DNA from 2 places in the Limnobacter sp. genome. Region 1 is predicted to be linked to the other one. Evidence: predicted binding sites of a transcription regulator. Region 1 holds the regulator's gene; the other holds the start of a gene.

Region 1 (4,112 bases):
TCTCGCGTGCAGGCAGTCATCAAGCCGAAAACCCAAACACCTGCACCAGCGCCCGAACCAGCGCCAAAAGGGGGCAGCAAGTGAGTAACACCCCCGCTCAAACCTTGACTGGTCAGGGCCGACTTCAGGCACTCAGCCTGCGCAAAGCCTACCGCAGCAAGCGTGTAATTGAAGACGTCTCACTGCATGTGGACACCGGTGAAGTGGTTGGCTTGCTGGGCCCCAATGGTGCTGGCAAAACCACCTGCTTTTACATGATCGTGGGCCTGGTCAGCGCCGACGAAGGCAATATCTGCCTCGAAGGCAGTGACATCACGCTTCAACCCATTCATGAACGTGCTCGGGCGGGACTCTCCTATCTTCCCCAAGAGGCTTCCGTATTTCGCAAGTTGACGGTGGAAGAAAACATTCGCGCTGTCCTGGAAATTAATCCACCCAAAGACAAAACGGTGGACCAAGCGGTTGAAGATTTGCTCAACGACCTGCAAATAGCGCACATTCGCACCTCGCTGGCCGCCTCACTTTCAGGTGGCGAACGCCGCCGACTTGAAATTGCGCGCGCATTGGGCAGCCAACCCCGCTTTATTTTGCTGGATGAGCCTTTCGCAGGCGTAGACCCAATCGCAGTGCTGGAAATTCAACGCATTGTGGCCTTTCTGAAATCGAAAGGAATTGGCGTGTTGATCACCGACCACAACGTGCGCGAGACGCTGGGCATCTGCGATCGTGCTTACATTATCAGTGCAGGTCGAGTATTGGCCTCGGGTAGTCCGGAACAAATTGTGAAGAACGACGATGTACGCCGCGTGTATCTCGGCGAACACTTCCGGATGTAAAGCTGAGCCCCCATGAAACAATCCCTTCAGCTTAAAGTTTCCCAAAATCTCACGCTCACGCCGCAGCTTCAGCAATCCATTCGATTGCTGCAACTGTCCACACTCGAACTGCAGCAGGAAATTCAACAGGCACTGGCCGAAAACCCGCTACTCGAGCTGGCCGATGAAGAGGCTGTTGAAGGCGAACGTACACTCAGCCTGGACAGCAGCAATGGCGAATTGCACGAGCCACAGGGCGACAGCTTCGAAGCCGAACCGGACCCACGCAAAGCCAGTGAGCCCGTCAGCGATCAACAAGCTGAACAAGACAACCAAAGCGAAGAAATTGTTCAACGCGAGACCATCGACTCCATTCAGGACAACTGGGAAGGTGACTGGCGCGACAACAGCGGCGCAGGTGCCGATGGCGACGAAGAAAAACCCGGCCTTCAACTGGCTGCGCCCGACAGCAGCCTGCACCAGCACCTCATCGACCAGCTGCGCATGACGCAGGCCAGCGAACGCGACAAAAACCTGGTGCTGTGGCTGATCGACTACCTTAGCGACGATGGCTACCTGACCGTTGAACTTGAAGACCTGTGGGAAACCTTGCAGGACGAACCCGACCTGGAGTTTGAAGAACTGAGCGCGGCACTGCGCCTGCTGCAAAGCTTCGACCCACCCGGCGTGGGCGCACGCAATGCGGCAGAGTGCCTGTTGCTGCAACTGGCCCAGCGCCGGGACATTACTTGCCAAACAAACCTGTACGGCAACTGCCAACACATTATCCGCGACCATTTGAGTTTGCTCGCCCAGCGTGACTTCACCAAACTGAAGAAAGCCCTGAATGTCGACGAAGACACTTTAAAGATCTGCCATCAAATAATCCGCTCGCTAGAACCTTTTCCCGGCGCGCGCTTTCGGCGCATTGACGACGATCATGTGGTGCCCGATGTCATTGTTAAAAAACTCAGTGGACAATGGCATGTGCAGCTCAACCCCGATGTGATGCCCAAAATTCGAATCAATGAAATGTACGCCTCGATCCTGAGGTCTCACCGTGGTCAAAGCGCACAACTCAGCGCGCAACTTCAAGAGGCCCGGTGGCTCTTAAAAAACGTTCAACAGCGATTTGACACTATTTTACGGGTGAGCCAAGCGATCGTAGAACGACAAATCGGCTACTTCAATCATGGCGAAATCGCAATGCAACCCTTGGTTCTGCGGGAAATTGCTGATTTACTGGGACTGCATGAATCGACCGTGTCAAGGGTTACCACGCAAAAATATATGTTGACGCCCTATGGGTTGGTTGAGCTAAAGTATTTCTTCGGAAGTCATGTTTCCACCGATTCAGGTGGGCAAGCTTCCAGCACGGCCATCCGTGCACTCATCAAGCAACTGATTTCTGCGGAGGACGCCAAGCAGCCGATATCTGACAGCCAAATCGCCGACCTACTCGGTCAACAGGGCATCGTGGTCGCAAGACGCACGGTCGCTAAATACCGGGAATCACTGAAAATACCCCCGGTGAACATGCGTAAGTCGCTTTAAAGTTAAAGCTTCCCCCCGCAGCAACGAAAGGAGATACCTTATGAACTTGAACATCAATGGTCATCATCTGGAAGTTACCCCAGCTATTCGAAATTATGTAATTGAAAAACTGGACCGGGTGAAAAGGCATTTTGATCACGTCATTGATGCATCGGTGACCATCTCGGTGGTCAAGCTGGTTCAAAGGGCAGATGTTACGCTGCACGTTCGCGGCAAAGACATACACGCTGAATCAAGTCATGAAAACCTCTACGCAGCCATTGATGCGCTGGCCGACAAACTCGATCGCCAGGTATTGCGGCACAAAGACAAACTTACCAATCACAATCACACGCCCATAAAACACCAAGTGGTAGAAGAAGCTGAATAAACCACTGTAATTTCAGGGAAATTCAAAAGGCGGACTTCAATCCGCCTTTTGTGTTTTTATGGCGTATAATCGGCCCCACGATTAGAAGCGGGTCTCAGGAATCAACAGCGATGAACTTGATCGCAAATCTACTTCCACCATCCAACATATTGTTGGACACACAGGTCACCAGCAAAAAGCGCGTGTTTGAACAGGCCGGACTGGTCTTTGAAAACAACCAGGGCATTGCACGGTCCAAGGTGTTCGACAGTCTTTTTGCGCGTGAGCGTTTGGGCTCCACTGGCCTTGGCCAGCAGGTGGCGGTGCCGCATGGCCGCATCAAAGGCCTGCGCGAACCCATCGCCAGCCTTGTGCGTGTGCAAGATCCCATTCCGTTTGATGCCCCTGACGGCCAACCCGTCAAGCTACTCATGTTTTTGCTGGTGCCTGAAAGCGCAAACCAGCATCATCTGGATATACTGTCAGAACTGGCTCAAATGCTGTCTGACAAGGATTTCCGTGAGAAACTCATGACAGAATCCGATCCTGGTGCCACTCACCAATTGATCGCCAACTGGGAGCCTTACCAACCCGCGAGTTAAGCCTGTGAAGCAACTGAAAGAACTGATCGAAGCCAACCGCAACAAACTCAAACTCGACTGGCTTGCCGGTTTAAACGGTGGTGATCGTCACCTTGATCTTCAGTGCTTCGCATCCTCCGATCTCGTAGGTCACCTCAACACCATTCACCCTGGCCGTATCCAGGTTTTTGGTCGCCAGGAAATCGAATACTTCGCCCGCATCAGCGATGCTCGCAAAAAACATCAAATTGATAAACTGATCGAAGGCGACCCTCCCGCCATCATCGTCGCCGAATCTTTTCAGCCACACGCATTGCTCAAAGCGGCTTGCGACGAATCCAACATCCCGTTGCTGGCCACACCGCTGTCTGCCGCAGAAATTATCGACTTTCTGCGCGTGTACATCAACAAATGGCTGGCCCCCACCACCATGATGCACGGCGTGTTTATGGACGTGCTCGGCATGGGCGTGCTCATTTGTGGTGAATCGGGATTGGGCAAAAGCGAACTCGGTCTTGAATTGATTTCTCGCGGCCATGGCTTGGTGGCCAACGACGTGGTGGAATTCTCGCGCGTGGCCCCCAACCTTATTGAAGGCCGTTGCCCCGAATTGATCCGCAACTTGATGGAAGTGCGTGGGGTTGGGCTGCTCGACATCAAGGCAATTTTTGGTGAAACGGCAGTGCGCCGTAAAATGCGGCTCAAGCTGATTGTGCATTTGGTGCGCAAAGCGTCTTTGGAATTGCATCAGGAACGACTGGTCACCGAACCGCAATTCCAGGAAGTGCTTGGACTACCCATTCGCAAAGCCAT
Region 2 (4,112 bases), 1.4 Mb from region 1:
ACGCTCTACTACTTCACTACTCATCAAACCACCCCACACGGGGCGGCTTGATGTACTTCACAAACCGATTACTTCATCAGCTTGAATACCCACACGGAACCACCTTGTTCAAGGTAGTTCACTTTGCTGGCCACGTCTCCGCCCCACAAGGGAACAGCGCCGCCCCAACCAGACACTACAGCCACGTACTGCTGACCGTCTTTGCCTTTCCAGGTTACGGGAGGTGCAACCACACCAGAACCTGTCTGGAACTTCCAGACTTCCTTACCGGTTTTCGCATCAGCCGCCTTCAGGAAACCTTCCGGAGTACCCCAGAACACCAGGTTACCGCCAGTGGTCAAAACACCGCCCCACAAAGGCGCATTGTTCGTGATTTCCCACTCAATCTTGCCGGTCTTGGGGTTCATCGCACGCAGGGCGCCGATGTAGTCAAAGCCTGGCAATGTCTTGATGGTGAAACCGGCGCCCAGGTAAGCGGCACCTTTCTTGTAGGTGATAGGCTCGTTCCAGATCCCCATGCCCCACTCGTTGGCGGGAACATAGAACAGACCTGTGTCAGGGCTGTAAGCCATTGGCTGCTGGTTCTTTCCACCCAAAAATGATGGTGCAGAGAACACGGTTTCGCCTTTCTTGCCGTCCATCTTGGTGGGGTCACCAGGGCGGTTGGCCGGGTCGAAAATCGGGCGACCTGTTTTCAGATCAATGCCTTTGGCCCATGTGATTTTCTTCACGAATGGGAAGGCATTTTCCAGCTTGCCGGTGGTGGCGTCGTTCACATACATGAAACCGTTGCGGTCGGCTTTTGCACCAACGCGCTTGCCATTCATGTCAAAGGTCACGAACTCGTTCACACCGTCGTAGTCCCAACCGTCGTTCGGTGTGGACTGGTAGTGCCACTTGATCTGACCAGTTTTTACATCAATCGCAACGGTTGATGTCGAGTACAGGTTGTCGCCGGGACGCAGGTGGCTGTTCCAGGGTGCTGGGTTACCAGTACCGAAGTAGGCCAGGCCTGTTTTGCTGTCATATGAGCCACCCAGCCAGGTTGCAGCGCCGCCGGTTTTCCACAAATCGCCCTTCCAGGTCGCGTTGGTGGTTCCTGAAATACCGGCTTCTTTCTTATTGCCGTCTTTGTCGAAGGTGTAACCCATGTGGCCTTCAACAGTTGGGCGCAGCCACACCATTTCGCCAGTCTTGGCGTTACGGGCTTCAACACGACCTACCACACCGAATTCACCACCCGACACACCAGTCAACACCAAACCATTGGCGATGATCGGTGCTGCAGTGTTGGAGTAACCCGCTGCGTAGTCGTCAATCTTGTCTTTCCAGACTACCTTGCCGGTGTTCTGGTCCAAGGCGATCAACTGAGCGTCCAGGGTCGAGAAAATAACCAGGTTGTCATACAGGGCTGCACCACGGTTTACCACATCGCAGCAAGGCATGATGCCTTCGGGCAGGCGGTCTTCGTACTTCCACAGTTTTTCACCCGTGGAGGCGTCCAGTGCATAAATGCGTGAATAGGAACCGGTCACAAACATCTTGCCGTCGTGAATCAGCGGCTGGCTTTCCTGCCCGCGCTGTTTTTCACCACCAAACGAGAAGGACCAGGCTGGAACCAGCTTGCCCACGTTCGATACGTTGATGTCTTTCAATGGGCTGTAACGCTGACCCTCTGTACCAATACCCCAAGACAACACATCGCCTGTGGATTTGGCATCGTTTTGAATCATTGCGTCTGTCACAGCGGCAGAAGCCACTGCGGGAATCGCCAGTGCGGTTGCTACCATCGCGCTAAGCAGAGTTTTGCGCATTATTTGTTTCTCCTCTCTTCATCCGTTACTTTGAGGTTCTCGCCCCTCTTTTGCAGAGTCGGGGCTACCCAGTTACAACCTAGCGCAAGCTTCATGCCAAGTAGAATATTTCATCTAAATAAAATTTTTATTCAATAAAATCAGTACTTTACAAACCAAGCTTCATTGAGGTGATTTCAATCGTTCCGACCATAAAAAAAAGAGACAGTTTTGTGACATTGGAACAGCTCACCTGTTCAGCAACACACAAACTGTCCCTTTTTGACACACTTGGTACAGCGTTAACCCTGACTTAAAAGTGCTTAGAATCCACCCAAAGCCTCTTTCTCATACAGGGGGTACAAATTGGTCACGTTGCGATAAAACTCCGCCGGGTAGGCTGCAAAGTTTCTGAATCGCTCTGGCGCGCCCTTCTTCATCACATCATTCATTTCCTCACCCATCGCAGCTGCGTTTTCAAGGCGCTTGTCCAACCAGCTCAGGTAATCCAGTGTTTGGTCAATGGCCTCGCTGCCCCAACTGACCGGGCCGTGGCTGGGCACAACCACCTTGGGCTTCATGGCCTGCAGCTTTTTCAGGCTTTCAATCCACGGCCTCAATTTTGCATGGGGGGTGGTCACAATTCGCTTGTAAAACACCAGTCCCCCGGCCCACATCACTTTGCTATCCGGGTCGAACAACACCAGGTCTGAATCGGTGTGGCCTTTCAACTCCACCGCTTCAAGGGACTTGCCACCCATGTTTTTCAAATTACCGGGTGCAATTGTTTGTAACGGGTAGGCACTCTCGGTGCCCTTCATCCAGTCGCCACACAAGCGGTACAAATTGGTTTCATACAAGACGGCTTCCGCCTTGATGCCTTGAAGGGTCAGCTTGGTGGCGGCCAAAGCCTCTTTTGGATAGGCCTGATTACCCAAAAAGTAATCCGGGTGAAGGTTCAAAGCGATCACTTGCCGGATCGGCTTTCCCTTGGCAATCGAATCAATCAAGGCGCGTTGCTGCTCACCGTAAAGGCGTGAAATGCCCGTATTAATGACATACACCCCTGCGTCATCCACGTAAAAACCGGTGTTGATAATGTTGCAGCCATTGGCCTGCGAAAAATCATCATTGGCACCGGCAATCACATACCAGCCACCGGCCAGTTTGGTGGCTTTCAAGCCATAGTCCAGCGCAGCCTGATTCGGCACAGGCTTTGCCACATTGGGCAATTCTGCATGGGCGGACCACACAACACAGCAAGCACTCAGCGCCAAGGCAACGGTACTGAAACCCCTCATTGCGTCACCTTCGCATCAATCCTGTTGCCATTGTTATCGCGCCCTACCAGGCTGATCGGCCCCATCGGCTTTTTGTCAAAGTCAAAGGAAAACAGGGGGTTCTCAGACACAGGCTCGAAGGGGTACAGCTTGGCCAGTACTTGTTTGTTCTTGTCTTGCAGAATCATTTCTTCAATGTAGAAGGCCGGCACGCCTGCCACCAAACCGGTGTCCATGGGGTGCGATACCTGCACGCGCAAACGGGCATCGTCACGCAACTGATTGGCATCAAACATTTTTCCTGCCACCTTGTTCAGCGTTTGCGGCCAGCTGCCATCGGCCCGTGTTGCACCCGGCACAGTACAACCGCCACCGGCTGCTTCAATGAATGCATAGCCCACATGCCACACGCCATTTTCAGCCAGTGCAGCCACACGAATGGGGCTGGCCTGCTCCAGCTTGAAACGGAAATTCAAGGCGGGCTTGGCTTTCTCCGGGATGAATTCAAGCACTTTGCGAATCGGATTGCGATCAACCAGCACCACGATTTTTTTCACCTTTCCTATCGCCGAGGCATCAAACGACACCGGTACATTCATCGCATCTTCTGCAAACAGGGGCACGGTCACCTTGATTCGGGAATCGAACACCGTTTTTTCAGTTGCGTCGAAAAACTGTCCTTTCATGTCGGGCCATTGCATGGAACCCAGCGGATCCCCGCCAGTTAAATCCGCCTTCACTGCGCCCATTTCTGCCGCAGCGGCTTGCACGGGGGTGGCAAAGAAATTGCCTGCCAGCAAAGCAACGACCACGCAACATGCGCGCGTCCAATTTGAATTCATTCTTGTGATGGAACAACCGTACTTCATGATGACCTGTCTCCTGCCATGTGCAATCTGTCAGAATGCAAGCAATCGATGTGCCTATATTCGCCAATGCTCAATTTAAAAGTATCCGCTCGCTGGAAGAAAGACGATGGTCAGTTCGTGGAACTTGATCAACGCATGTTGACCACGCTGAAAACCATCGATGCAAAAGG

Evidence for each region. The regulator sigma-54, encoded in region 1, starts transcription at its own class of promoters, with help from an activator protein. The targets are predictions, from matches to a motif close to TGGCANGNAANCTGCTTT.
Region 2: the regulator sigma-54 is predicted to act here: its motif matches at 1,896-1,913, upstream of P0D43_RS14190 (PQQ-dependent methanol/ethanol family dehydrogenase).

The regions. Positions count from the first base shown of each region.
Region 1 covers NZ_CP121330.1:1,036,659-1,040,770, reverse strand. The annotation lists gene lptA (lipopolysaccharide transport periplasmic protein LptA) at 1-84, shown strand, start outside; gene lptB (LPS export ABC transporter ATP-binding protein) at 81-836, shown strand; gene P0D43_RS05035 (RNA polymerase factor sigma-54) at 849-2,369, shown strand; gene hpf (ribosome hibernation-promoting factor, HPF/YfiA family) at 2,410-2,739, shown strand; gene P0D43_RS05025 (PTS sugar transporter subunit IIA) at 2,850-3,320, shown strand; gene hprK (HPr(Ser) kinase/phosphatase) at 3,325-4,112, shown strand, end outside.
Region 2 covers NZ_CP121330.1:2,983,609-2,987,720, forward strand. The annotation lists gene P0D43_RS14190 (PQQ-dependent methanol/ethanol family dehydrogenase) at 69-1,814, opposite strand; gene P0D43_RS14195 (quinoprotein relay system zinc metallohydrolase 1) at 2,117-3,094, opposite strand; gene P0D43_RS14200 (quinoprotein dehydrogenase-associated SoxYZ-like carrier) at 3,091-3,942, opposite strand; gene P0D43_RS14205 (substrate-binding domain-containing protein) at 4,009-4,112, shown strand, end outside.